3 regions of the Sporosarcina sp. P16b genome follow, and region 1 is predicted to be linked to each of the others. Evidence: riboswitches for the same ligand, from Rfam matches in the RefSeq annotation. Region 1 holds a riboswitch; each other region holds the start of a gene.
The links. A riboswitch is a leader RNA that binds a small molecule or an ion and turns the genes downstream of it on or off. The one in region 1 is predicted to bind thiamine pyrophosphate.
Positions count from the first base shown of each region.

Region 2: it holds a riboswitch for thiamine pyrophosphate, as region 1 does, so the genes downstream of both, CSV77_RS06005 (ABC transporter ATP-binding protein) here and CSV77_RS09240 (ECF transporter S component) in region 1, are expected to answer to the same signal.
Region 3: it holds a riboswitch for thiamine pyrophosphate, as region 1 does, so the genes downstream of both, thiM (hydroxyethylthiazole kinase) here and CSV77_RS09240 (ECF transporter S component) in region 1, are expected to answer to the same signal.

Region 1 is NZ_PDYO01000006.1:67,039-71,858, forward strand. Features, by position in the region: gene CSV77_RS09230 (energy-coupling factor transporter transmembrane component T family protein) at 1-391, opposite strand, end outside; gene CSV77_RS09235 (ABC transporter ATP-binding protein) at 384-1,835, opposite strand; gene CSV77_RS09240 (ECF transporter S component) at 1,857-2,426, opposite strand; TPP riboswitch at 2,508-2,619, opposite strand; gene CSV77_RS09245 (exonuclease domain-containing protein) at 2,807-3,379, shown strand; gene CSV77_RS09250 (YitT family protein) at 3,608-4,480, shown strand.
Region 2 is NZ_PDYO01000003.1:57,884-62,703, reverse strand. Features, by position in the region: gene CSV77_RS06015 (YhgE/Pip domain-containing protein) at 1-838, opposite strand, end outside; gene CSV77_RS06010 (TetR/AcrR family transcriptional regulator) at 878-1,447, opposite strand; TPP riboswitch at 1,607-1,704, shown strand; gene CSV77_RS06005 (ABC transporter ATP-binding protein) at 1,792-2,559, shown strand; gene CSV77_RS06000 (ABC transporter permease) at 2,556-3,308, shown strand; gene CSV77_RS05995 (ABC transporter substrate-binding protein) at 3,305-4,345, shown strand; gene CSV77_RS05990 (S8 family peptidase) at 4,413-4,820, opposite strand, start outside.
Region 3 is NZ_PDYO01000005.1:92,753-97,572, forward strand. Features, by position in the region: gene adh (aldehyde dehydrogenase) at 1-619, opposite strand, end outside; gene CSV77_RS08290 (DUF3238 domain-containing protein) at 1,120-2,316, opposite strand; TPP riboswitch at 2,509-2,610, shown strand; gene thiM (hydroxyethylthiazole kinase) at 2,673-3,446, shown strand; gene thiD (bifunctional hydroxymethylpyrimidine kinase/phosphomethylpyrimidine kinase) at 3,463-4,278, shown strand; gene thiE (thiamine phosphate synthase) at 4,278-4,820, shown strand, end outside.

The sequences.
Region 1 (4,820 bases):
CGGGTTGGATTGTTAAGATAAACGTAAAACCGACGAAGCCAAATGAAAGTGATTTACTCCCGAGCAACAGCGCGTGTTGAATACTCTCCTCGGAGATCTTGAGTAGTCCCCATTGCCACAACACCGTTTCACCCTTACCGAATAATAACATCGTCAATCCAGTGGACAGGAATGAAATGACTAACGGAATGGAAAGCAATAAAAGTTTCTTCAGTGAATAGCCACTGAATACATAAAATAATATTCCATATAGAATAGCCTGTGAGATAGCAAAAGGTAAACTTTGATTCACAAGCGTAATGATCAAGAACGCAAAAAATACGATGAATTTTAGCGCGGGATTGACTCGGAATAGCCAGGTTTCGCGTTTAGGTGTGAACCAATTAAACACTCTTTGCACCACCAACTCCATTAGCCGTATGCACAACGCCGTCAACTACAGTCCAAACAGCAGTAGCGAAGTTCTCTACTATTTCCGTATCATGCGTAACCATCAAAATTGTCATGCCTTTCGTGCGCAACTGCTCCAATTTCTCAAGAATAGCGATTGTGTTTCGTGCATCCTGTCCAAAAGTAGGTTCATCGAGTAACAGGATATCCGTACTAGGAGTAAGGGCAGTTGCTACACTCAAGCGACGCTTTTGGCCCGTAGATAGTTGATAAGGATGGCGTGAAACGGAATCGGGCAGGTTAAATAAGCGCATCAATTCCTTTGCATACATGTCTGCATCGGCTTTTGGCATACCGTGCAAAGATACTGTTAATTCTTCCGTAATCGAGTTCGTTACAAATTGTAGTTCGGGATTTTGAAAGACGAGCGATAGACCTTTCGGGAGTTGCCGTTTCTTCTTTTTCCACACAATGGCTACGCCGTTCACTTCATAGACGCCGTTAGTCCGAAGCAATTGCATAAGAGATAAAAGCAATGTACTTTTACCAGAACCATTTTCCCCAACAATCGTAATCCAGTCACCGGCCTGTACAGTCGCATGTTTGGCGGAAATCTTCTCCACTGGACCACGATAACCGTGAAAGTCTTGGATCTGAATTTTCTTTTGCGATGAAACGGCTTGACGATTTAGCATCATTAATTGAAATGCATCAGATGTTTTATATTCTTCCCATACCCCTGGATACCAAATGCCATAACGTTTCAGTTCTTCCTGAAAGTTTGCAAAAATATCTGCAGGTGAACCGTCTGCTAGTATGACACCATGATCATTAAACAACACAACACGATCTACCCAGTCAGCAATCAAATCGATTTTATGCTCCACGATGATCACAGTTTTATCAGCGGTTGCTTCTTTAATAGAAGTCCATATCTGTTGCGTGCCTTCCGGATCCAGTAATGCGGAAGGTTCGTCCAGAAATAGCACGTCCGGTTCCAATAATAAAACAGAAGCCAATGCCAACCGTTGTTTCATACCTTGAGACATTTCATTGATGGGCGTGTGGGCATCTATCAAGTGCAAGTCTACACGCTTCAACACCTCCTCAATAAGAGGTGCCATTTCTTCACGCGGCACTTGAAGATTCTCCAAAACGAATGCGAGTTCTTCATCGACGTAGGTCATACAGAACTGTGTATCTGGGTCTTGGAAAACGAACCCCCACGAGTCAGGTAACTGAATGCTTGTTGCTTTCATTGGCAGTTCGATAGAGTTCGGGATAATGCCACTCAGTACTTGAAGTAAAGTGGATTTCCCACAACCGCTAGGACCGAGCATGAGAACTTTTTCACCGGGCTGAACAGAGAAGGAGAGGTCCTTAAAGACCAAAGCATCTTCTCCAGGAAACTTCAGTCGTAACTCGGTAACGCTGATGTTATTCATAGTTGGATCATACCTCCGCTTTTACTGATCAAGCATCGTATATTCTTTATTATCGACGGGGCGAATTAGCGATGTCACACCTGTTGCTTCTAGCGCTTTTACAATAAACACAGCGAAAATACCTGTGAAGATGAATGCGCTGATTGCACGTAATCCGTATTTCACAATGAGTGCCCATGTTTCGAGTGCTGCGTAACCATAAATCAAATCAAGTCCGAAACTTGCAAGACATGACGCGACTCCTGCTAACCCTGCAATTAAAATAGAATAGCGTCGATAACGGAATGCAGCGAACAATAATTCAGCAGCAAGTCCTTGTACAAATCCATACATCAATACTTCAATACCATGGCCGGCAAATGCAGACAAGGAAGCCCCCGCAATACTTGCGATGAATGCAGTACCGGGCTTTCGTAATAATAGGAAGGCAAACGGCCCCACCATGAACCACATACCGTAAAGCAGTTGACGTGCAACAGGCATGATCGGTTTGACGACAGTGTATAAATCATCCCAAAACTTCATGAGCACGCCAAATACAACGCCGATCATGATGGTGATCAATAAATCGGTAAACTTTAACTTTTTCAAACTCTTCCACTCCTCGTTATTTTTTATACAAAAAAGCCGTCTGAAGAGCAGACGGCCGAGGAAGGAAAGAGATTCCTGTATAATTCCATCGATCACGCTCTCTACGCTGGCATTACCCAGATCAGATTAACGGTCAGCAGAGGATTCATCTGCTATCTCAGCCTGATTCACTCAAGCACCCGGACGGACAATCATGTAAGCAATCCTAGTATACAGCACGTTGAATTGTGTGGCAACTTATGAAATTACTAGACGTTCAATTAAATGCTGACAGTTCAAATGGAACATATTGTATTGAAATCCTGATATACTAAAAGGATCAAACTGTTCATAATTATATTCTCGATATCATGCAAATAGAGTGTAAAAGGAGTTTTTACATGACAAAACATATAGCTTTTATTGACGTGGAGACAACAGGCATGCGTGCCGAGACGAGTGAAGTAATCGAGTTAGGGGTTATGCTTGGAGAGTATGAAGATAATCGTATTGTTCGAGTGGCAGATGAGTATTGCGAGTTTCAAGAACCGTTCTATTCTATCTCCCCGATAATTACCCAGCTCACTGGCATTACCGATCAGATGGTTAGAGGGAAGTCGCTTGATATGGATAGAATACTAAAAATACTAGATCAAGCAGACGGTATAGTAGCACATAACGCATCATTTGATAGGGGCTTCGTTAGTCGACTATTACCTGAAACGCTCGACATGGACTGGTATTGCTCCGTTAGACAAATCAAATGGAAAAATTATGGATTTGAAAACGGCAAACTACAACAATTGCTGAGAGCGCACCGAATTCAAGTGCATAACGCCCATAGAGCGCTCGATGATGCGAAGAATCTAGCTGTGTTGCTGAACTCATCCAATCCCAACTTGGCGGATGATACATTCATCTCGTATTTGATGAATAAAGCCCCAATGAAGAAACCAGCAAAATCAAGATTTTAACTACTAGAAAGACCAGTCATCATGGGATGACTGGTCTTTTCCTTTTCGATACGACTCTTGGGTTACTGCGGCCATGTGGTTTCTATGCTACAACTATATTTAGTTGCGCGTCATGCCACTTATACAAAAAACTACAAAAATCTACTGTCCATGGAATAGTTTATATAGATAAAAGGGTATGGTAAATAGAAGTATGTGACTTACTGAATAACTGAAAGGAATGAGAAGATGAAAGTAATTACAAAGAAGTCACATAAGAAGTTACGTCTTCTATTTCAAGCCTTTTTCGTCATGATGGGTGCAGTGATCACAGCTTATGGACTTGAGTCCGTCCTTATTCCAAACAATGTATCGGATGGTGGGGTTACAGGCCTAAGTATTGTAGGTTCTAAAGTTTTTGGACTTCCGTTAGGCGTTTTGATTGCGATTTTAAATATCCCGTTTATCTTCCTTGGTTACAAACAGGTAGGTACGCGCTTTGCAGCACTTTCTGTCGTGGGCATCGTATCCTTAAGCGCCAGTACAAGTTTAATGCATCATATTCCCATCATTGTTCAAGATGATACATTATTGATAACTGTCGTTGGCGGGATCATTATTGGAGTCGGAATCGGAATAGCTTTGCGTAATGGTGGAGCACTCGACGGTATTGATATGCTCGCAGTATTGCTTTCAAGAAAACTCCCATTTGGTACAAGTGATCTAATCTTATTCCTAAATGTTTTTGTCTTTATTGTCGTTTCAACTGTCTTTGGGCTGACTGGTGCGATTATGTCAGCAATTGCTTATTTCATCGCATCGAAAGTCATATCTATCATGGAAATTGGATTTAGTGGTTCCAAAACATATAAGATTGTAACGGATCAACCTGAATTGATGATTGAAGAGATTCACGGACGTTTAGGTCGGAGAGCAACATATCAAGTAGTGCAGGAGAGTTTTACAAAAGAGGAATTCATAGAAATCACTTGTAATATTTATCATTTGGAAGATAGTAAGATGAAAGAAATCATTCGTGACGTAGACAAAAATGCATTTGTGGCGGTATATGAAGTTGCAGAAATTAAGCGGGGGAATTTTGGCGGGAGCCAACTACGTTAAGTGGATGTAATTGAAAATATATTTGTCTGCAGAATATAATTGTATAGTAAGCAAGTCTAGCTTTGATAAAAGAGTGTAGGGATTAGAATATTACAACTCCGCAAAAAGAAAATAACAAACAATCACTCACTCATCTGTTTTAAAGGGAAAAGTATCTTGGAGACTAATCCCGCGTGTGGAAGTATTATTATTAGTCCTTCAATAACGCAGTGATCTTGATGTTTATTCTTCTATTAAGAGAACATAAAAAGTCCATATATGTTCGCGCATTGAATTTATGAAAAGGTGCTGAATTAAATATGGTTTAGCTTTTTAGAGTAATAAGTTATAATGAAGTAGA
Region 2 (4,820 bases), on a different contig from region 1:
TGCGAAATGCCGTCTGTGCACTCTCCAAATTAGACGTAATGACGCGCAACGTGTGATCCACAGCCTTTTCATTCTCTTGCAACTTATTGATCAAGCGTGCGTTCAACTTTTTCGCATTAGCATGCACGGCATTGACATCATCCAGCACGACATCTACGCGATCAATAGATGAATCGGCAAAATCCAAGCCTTTATCTACCATCTGTAATTTCGAATAAATTTCAGGAATGTCATATTCCAATTGATAAATTAAATCCCGTAGTTTTTCGATATTCACTCGATTTCCTTCAATTTCTACTCCGAGATTATTGAATACTTTGAGGACTGCTTCATTCGCTTGTTCGACGAATGTTTTGTCGATATTTTCTACAATAGCAGACGCGCCTTTGCCCGCTACTTTCGGGGAAATTGCATTGATTTTTTCATTAATATAATAATCCAATGATGGCTTTTTAATATCATCGGTTACGATACTGCTTAAATTCTCTGAGAAGTCTTCCGGAATAATGATCGCAGCATAGTAATCGCCGTGTTTCACGCCTTTTAACGCTTCATCTTTCGTTACAAACTGCCAGCCTAGATCGTCGTTCTTGGTCAGCGAGACGATGACTTCATCCCCGACATTGAATTCCTTATCCTCGATTTTTGCACCTACGTCTTCACTGACGACCGCGACTTCTACGCCTTTCGTATTGGAGTAGGGATCCCACGAAGCGAGGATGTTCATCCAAGCATAAAGGGAAGGGAGAAACGCAATCGCCGCAATGACAATGAGCGCGGCTTTATTCTTGGAGATATTCCGGAGATCCCGTCTGACTATGAACCAAATTTTATTCATCTAGTATAAACCCTCACTCTATATTCCGTCATTCGCACGTCACACTAATAAATTGGAGAAAATTGTATTGTTTAACACGTCCGTGATTTGCTTCTCCGTCAGCTGTTTGTCATGCGTTTTTGACCAATCGTTAACTAGTGCTACATAAGATTTGAATAAAAGATATGCAATCAGCTCGCTGTCACATGGCTTCAATTCTCCTTTTGCGACACCGCGATCAATCTTTCCAGCAATGAAATTCACTATTTCCTTCTCAATAGTAGTTAACACATCTCCTACAGCAGGTGTGCGCAACTCTTTCTCTTCTTCTATCAGTTTAATGAATAACTGATGCGTCTCGCGAAATTTCAGCAACTGCATAATACGCGCATGGGCATTCTCTTGAAAAGTCGCACCTTCTATAGCTGTCCGTTCAGAGATATCTTTCATTTCTTCAACCATTTTCCACACAATTGAATGAAATAATTCCTCTTTATTTGAGAAAAACGTATAGATCGTACCCTTTCCTACATTCGCTATCTTCGCTACCTGATCCATCGTCGTCGCTTTATAGCCAAACATCGAAAATGATTTTTCAGCCGCCAATATAATTTCTTCTCTTCGATCCATGAAGACACTCCCTTTAAAATGACCGAAATACCATTCCGGTCTGCTAGTCATTATATTACATAGATGACCAATTAAATGCAAGAGGTTTGCGGATTGTTACTAGAATAGTTACTAAATTGAAGTTGACTACTTTACTAGACTATGTAACGATAAGAGTTGGATAAACACTAGGGGTGCTTTAGCTGAGAAAGGCGTTCGCCTTAACCCTTGAACCTGCACTAGATAATGCTAGCGGAGGGAAGTGGACATATGACGGATTTTGGCCGTACTATGCAACCGCTTCGCACAGAGAAGTGGTTTTTTTGTGTGAATTTTTTGAAGAAATGAGAAGTGGTAAGAATATGATGAATAAAGTTTTAGAGTTTACGAATGTCTCTTTTCATTATCAAGCAACGAAAGCTTCGAAACCTACTGTTATTTTCGATCAAGTTGACTGGCACGTTAAAGAAGGCGAATTCGTTAGCATTATTGGACCAAGCGGGTATGGTAAAAGTACGTTATTCCGACTCGTCACCGGCCTTGAGAACCCTGACAGTGGGAAGATTTCATTGAACGGAGAAGTGACAATGGGGCGGCTAGGCAAGGTCGGCTATATGCCGCAGCAAGACTTACTCATGCCGTGGCGAACGATTCTAGAAAATGTTCAATTACCAGTAGAGCTTCAAGGACGCAAACCTTCTTCCGATGAAATCATCCAACTACTCGCTGACTTCGGACTAGCTGGAGAAGAAAACGCCTACCCTGGAAACTTATCCGGCGGGATGCGACAACGTGTTTCCTTTTTGCGAACGATCCTGACCGGCTCAAATATTTTATTATTGGACGAGCCATTCAGCGCACTGGACGCAATCACGCGGCTGACGATGCAAGAGTGGCTAATCGATCAATGGCAGAAACTCGATAAAACCATCGTCTTCATCACACATGATATCGACGAAGCTTTATTTCTATCCGATCGCATCTTTGTGCTCGCTGAAAAACCGGTGCAGACGATTCGCGAAGTCATCGTGCCTCTCAGCCGACCACGCACGACGCGGGACTTGGCACGCCCGGAACTGATGGAACTGAAAGAGCAACTCATCGGCGACCTTCGTTCGGAGGCGCGGCTATGAAGAAGATGACTTCGTATAGTTGGTCTATACTTTTCGTCGCGATCGTACTTGGCGTATGGGAAATTGCAGCACGTCTTTACGACAAAAGCTTCCTCTTCCCGTCCCCTTCTGCGATTCTGATCAGGTTATGGGAGCTGAAAACGGAGCTGTTTATCCACCACTTACCTCCGACTGCTTTAACTATTTTGATCGGCTTATCTATTTCGATCATCATCGGATCCACACTGGCGATTGCGATGTATAGTAAGAAGCCAATTGAGCAAGCGTTTTACCCTATTCTCATCGCGTCGCAAACGATTCCTGTCATTGCGCTCGCACCGATTTTTGTCTTGTGGTTCGGCTACAGCATTTGGAGTAAAGTCGCGGTCACCGTCCTCATTACTTTTTTCCCGATAACCGTCAGCGTTTTCGACGGCTTACGCTCTTCGGATAAAAACTTGCATGAATTAATGCGGACAATGGGCGCATCTTCAAAAGATATCTTCTATAAACTAGACCTACCTTCCGCTTTGCCATCATTCTTCTCCGGGCTCAAAGTGGCGGTTACACTTAGCGTAATCGGTGCAGCTATTGGAGAATGGCTAGGCGCTCAGGCAGGACTCGGGTATTTCAGCAGAAGAATGATGACGCAATTTGACAGTGCCGCCGTATTCGCACCGATCGTCTTGCTTTCTGCAGTAGGTATTATCTTCTTTCTACTCGTCGTCGTATTAGAAAAACACTTTTTACACTGGAGGAATCATCAATGAAAAAACGTCTGTTCCTTAGCATCATGTTTCTTCTGTTATTGCTAGCTGGATGTACGAAAGATACACCCCCTGCTAAACAAGAAGAAACACCTAGCAATGAAATGAAAAAAGTTAGTATCATGCTCGACTGGTATCCGAATGCCGTACATAGTTATCTATATGTAGCGCAGGAAAAAGGCTATTTTAATGAAGAAAATGTGGAGGTAGACATTCAATTTCCTGCCAATCCGACCGATCCAATGAACTTGACTGCAGCGGGAAAAGTGACACTTGGACTGTATTACCAACCCGATGTCATTTTAGCGCAAGCAAATGAAGATATTCCGGTTAAAGCGATTGCCTCCATCGTGCGTGAGCCGCTTAATTACACCGTCATGCTGGAAGAAAGCTCGATTCAATCACCTAAAGACCTTGAAGGGAAAACTATCGGCTATCCCGGGATTCCACTGAACGAATCGTTGATTAAAACGATGGTGTCGAATGACGGGGGCGATTACGACAAAGTACATATGATCGACGTCGGATTTGAACTGGAATCTTCACTCGTTTCAAAACGCGTCGATGCCGTGACGGGAACATTTATTAATCACGAAGTGCCTGTCATGGACTCAAAAGGATTCAAAACACGCTACTTTAATCCGGTAGACTATGGCGTGCCGAATTATAGTGAAATCGTGTTATTGACGAGTGATGATACTTGGGATAAAGAACAAGACGCGATCCAGGCTTTCTGGCGAGCAGCACAAAAAGGCTATGAATTTATGGTAGAACAGCCCGAAGAAGCACTCGACCTCTTGCTGAACAACCAAGATCAAGCAAACTTCCCGTTGGACAAAGCAATCGAAACGGAAAGCTTACAAATTCTATTGCCTAAGATGGATACACACGGTGAAGCTTTTGGCGCTCTGGATGAAACTTCGTGGGAAGATGTACGGGACTGGCTCCATGAAATGGAAATGATCAAGACGAAACCTGAAGTGGACGATATGATCTTAGATATTAGTACGGATGAAATGTTTTCTAAAGTAACGAAGTAAAGTACACAAAAGGCTATTGCGGGCGTCTCCATGACTGATCGCAATAGCCTTTTTCGATTGTATGTGATTAGTCAGGATATACGGTAAACATCACAGCAAAGGACTTCTTCATTGCAATCCCATTTTTATTCTGTAGCCCTCGATCCACACGTAAATAATGAACACCTGGCTGCCATTCTGTAGTTGGTGTAATGAATAATTGCTTACTATTCATAGGATCCACTCTCGCTGTAAAACTTTCGATACGTTCTGCACTGTTTGGCTTACGGGTAATAAAAATATGTGGAGCATACTCTTTTCCAAGTGACAATTCGCTCGTAAATTTGATTGTGAATACTTTATTCGGTAGTACTTTCAACTCTGGAAAATCACCGGTAAATTCATTCGGTGAAGTAGGTGTAGTGATAGCAGGCAACGCGTTGCTAAGTCGTTCTATATTGACTAAACCCGCACCGAAATAAATATCTTTACCCGG
Region 3 (4,820 bases), on a different contig from region 1:
ATACCAAAATGGAAGCAGGTGTTTGCTCAGCTGGTTTTAACACGATACAGTTTCCTGCAGCCAATGCCGGAGCAAGTTTCCATACCGCCATCAGAATCGGGAAGTTCCACGGAATAATTTGCCCGACGACTCCTAACGGCTCGTGGAAATGGTAGGCTACTGTATCGTTATCAATTTGACTAACTCCGCCTTCTTGCGCACGAATTGCAGAAGCAAAGTATCTAAAATGATCCACTGCAAGCGGAAGATCGGCATTCAATGTTTCACGGATAGCTTTCCCGTTATCCCACGTTTCAGCTACAGCTAGCATTTCCAAGTTCTTTTCAATACGATCCGCTATCTTCAGCAAAATATTCGAACGTTCAGTGACTGATGTTTTTCCCCATGCATCTTTTGCTGCATGAGCTGCATCTAGAGCCAGTTCAATGTCTTCTTCTGTAGATCTAGCTACTTGGGTAAATACCTTACCTGTAACTGGCGTGGAATTATCAAAATACTGGCCTTTTACTGGTGCTGTCCACTTGCCACCGATGAAATTATCATAGCGTTCTTTGAACTGAACCTTTGAACCTTGTGTATTCGGATTTGCATAAACTAGATTTTCTGAAGCTTGTACCATACTGCGTCACACTCCCTGTTCTCATTAATTTGCTTGTATCCCAGCGCAATCGTTATGCACGCAAAGCTATTATACGAAACATAGTTTCACATTATTCCTAATGTGTACGCTTTTATAAGCTATCTATTATTTTAAACTATTCAGTAAGCGCTTTCAACAAAATGCCATTATAAAACAATGAAAAGGTTTTTGAAGTTCCAAGCCTATAAAGTTCGATCCAGCAAATGGCACCTCGGTGACTTGTTGTCGAGTAATAGAATGAAAGGCCGGAAGTATTGCAGCCAATAGATAAAACACAAAAGAAATAAGTGAAAAATTGGAGATATGGAAAAAACATAAGCAAAATGGAAAAATTGAACTGACAGCAGAGTCAATTGGAAAGTTGAACGTCCGAGTCAGAAAGCTTAATTCGGAACGGAGGAGTTTTCAAGAAACGATCAACTAGTAAAGCATAGTTAAATGAACCGCCGCAATTCACTATGGATTGCGGCGGTTCATTGTTAATTACACGTCATATAGCGCCAATAGTTATCTCCTAGCACACCCGTCAAATACGCCAATCCTTCACTTTCAGTACGATGCACAGGACGCCAGTTCTCGCCATCAATCGCTAAATAAATTTCATGATGAGGCGCATCATTATGATAGCCAACTAGATCTAAGTTACCTTGCTGATCCAAATGAGCTTTCATTTCATAGTGAATAGACGGTGAAGCGGTTAATGGATTGCCTACATCATGATTGATTGTAAAATGAACTTCTGTCGATTTCTCCTCCAACCGATCGATTTCTATACCCTCTACAGAAGCATGGGCATGACGCTTATACCGTTTCATAGTATTTAAGCCAATTGACGGCCCTGTTGCTTTCGTAAACCGCAGATTGCTGTCTCCTCCGATGAACTCTCCTTCTATATCTACACGGGTACGGAAGCTCTTTCCTTCAGGGTTAAAGTCCCGATCGTCTCCTGTAAAGTATGGAATCGACGAAAAAAGATTCGGGTTTTTTATGATATCTTCCTTTAAAAAAGTCGTGTAGCGGAACTTCCATTGCTTCACTTCATTTAACTTTTTCCTGTCAGCCACTGGAATGAGTAATCGATCCCGTTGCTTTACTCGCACGGAAAATGTATAGACTTCTTCTGTTGGTTTATTATTAGGATCTGGAGGCATAATCACTTCATACACTTTTGATGCGATTGATTTACTGACATTCATTTTCTGATTGCTATCAAGTAATGGGCGTGTTGCCACGACACTATATACTACCGCCTCAGAAGAACTTGTCTCGCGATCAATAAAACGATTATCCGTAATTGTCTCGATGTATTGTCCATTCCGGAAAACATCAAACTTCTCTACATCCTTAATCCACTCCCATGACAGAGCAATTTGTGATGGGGCGGCAATCGTTGTGATCACCAAGCGTTGTAAAGGATGTTCATCTTCCTGTACTTCTGTCAGAGGTGATGTCTGGATAACAATTACATCTCGAACCCGTCCTTCCTCCACTCGTTCCACTGTATATTGAAAAGGATATGACGGATCTAGCTCTCCATCCGTAAACTTTGGAGCCGTTCCTTCATATACTTGTCGGTCATTTTTATAGACACGGTAATAACCACCTGTGTCACTCCACGTGAATGATATATCATCCAATGAATGATTCATCTGTTGAATTTCGAATAATTTCTCCATTTGCGATCTGCTCCCTTTTATCTATTTCATCTGAAACAGTTATACGCCTTCAGATAATTATGTAACATTCAGCATATCGTTATACCTTTTCATCTATGCACAATCACTCATTTCCAATTACTTTGATCCTATAATGCCAGTATTATTTTAACCTTTTTCATGTATATGATATAATCAGCCTGTCTAATACATAGCCACCACTAGGGGCGCCTTTTATTGGCTGAGATGCAATTACGCAAACCCTTTGAACCTGATCTAGTACATACTAGCGGAGGAAAGTGGGTAGTTTTCATACCCAACCGCCCACCTATGCATGGGCTTTTTGTATATATACCTTTTTAAGGAGGAAAAGAAACATGCAGCTTATTCAAGAACTTCGTCAAAAGCAACCGCTCGTTCATTGCATGACAAACTTTGTAGTCGCGAATTTCCAGGCAAATGGGTTACTTGCAATAGGCGCTTCTCCCGTTATGGCGGATGCAGTGGAGGAGGCAGAAGACATTGCAAAAATTGCCGCTTGCAGTATTTTAAATATTGGTACATTGAAGCAACAAACAGTAGACGCAATGATTTTGGCGGGAAAAAGTGCCCGCGCAGCAGGAAAACCTGTAGTACTAGATCCAGTTGGTGCAGGTGCTACGGCTTTTCGTAAAGCTAGCGTTCTAAAAGTGTTGGACGAGGTAGATATCACACTAATCCGCTGTAATACAGGGGAACTTGCTGCGATTGCAGATGTTCCATGGGCCGCTAAGGGTGTTGACGCAGGAGAAGGTTCTGCCGACATCGAAAGTATAGCGAAAAAGACTGCCCTTAAGTACAACTGTCTCGTGGCGGTTTCAGGCGAAGTCGATTTAGTCACGGACGGCCATTCCACATTATCCATTACGGGCGGCCACCCGATGATGACCACCATAACCGGCACGGGTTGTTTACTCAGTTCTGTCACGGGTGCATTTCTCTCCGTAGGAATGGAACATCCCCTGGAAGCCGTAGCAGATGCACTTTCATTTTATAAACGGGCTGGTGAACAAACTGCAAAGGTTTCACATGGTCCTGGCGACTTTGCTGTAAACTTCTTAAATACCTTACATACATTGGATAACGAACGGAAAACAATTTCAGTATACTAGACAGGAGGTTTTTCGATTGACAGTACAAGTAGCATTGACCATTGCCGGTTCAGATAGCGGAGGAGGCGCAGGAATTCAGGCCGACTTAAAGACGTTTCAGGAGCTAGGTGTATACGGCACTTCTGCCATAACTGCAGTGACTGCTCAGAACACACACGGTGTTCACAGTGTTTATCCAATACAGACAGATGGAGTAATAGCACAAATTCGTGCAGTACTGGATGATTTTGATGTAAAAGCATGTAAAACTGGGATGCTGTTTTCGGCGGAAATCATTACTGAAGTAGCTGCGCTATTAAAGGAATACCCTCCGTTTCCTTTAGTCATTGACCCTGTCATGATTGCAAAGGGAGGACAGGCTTTATTGCAGCAACAGGCGATTGAAGCATTAAAAGAGCATTTACTACCGCTAGCTACCATTGTCACTCCAAATATTCCTGAAGCGGAAGTGCTAACCGGAATGAAAATACGAACAGACGAAGACATTCGGCAAGCTGCAGCCGCTTTTATCAAAATGGGAGCAAGAGCCGTCGTTATGAAAGGCGGTCACCGCAATGATGTACTGGATGCAAAGGATTATTACGCGGACGAAGAAGGGCAGTCATTCACTGTAACAACACCTTGGATTCAAACCAAAGATACACACGGGACCGGATGCACATTCGCAGCGGCTTTGACGAGTTTTCTGGCTAAGGGCTATTCTTTGACGGATGCAGTTGCCGAAGCGAAGCAATTCATACAGGCCGCGATTGAAAATGGCCTGAAGATTGGTTCAGGGCACGGACCAACCAATCACTGGGCATACGGTGAACTGAAAAAGGAGATGCACTGATGTCAAACATGGAAGTGAGGAAAGCATTAGGCTTATATTTTGTAATGGGTACACCAAACGCTCAGAGTCAGGATCCGTTAGCAATAGTAGAAGCGGCTCTTCGCGGTGGTGTCACATGTTTCCAGTTGCGTGAAAAGGGATCTAATGCGCTTGAAGGCGAGGCTTTGCTCGGATTCGCTAGAAAGTGTCAGGCACTTTGCAGATTGTATCGTGTTCCTTTCATCATCAATGACGATGTGGATTTGGCATTGGCCATTAATGCAGACGGGGTTCATGTAGGACAAGATGATGAACAGGCAGACAGCGTGCGTCAGCGAATTGGTCGGGATAAGTGGCTTGGAGTTTCAACTCACAATGCACATGAGGTACAAATTGCACAATCAATCGGGGCGAATTATGTAGGTCTGGGTCCGATCTATCCGACGTCAACCAAACTCGATGCTTCGGCAGTTGTAGGTACCACTCTAGTAGAAGAAATCCATACTGCGTTCCCTGACATGCCGATCGTCGCTATAGGCGGCATTACACTGGCTACTACCGGC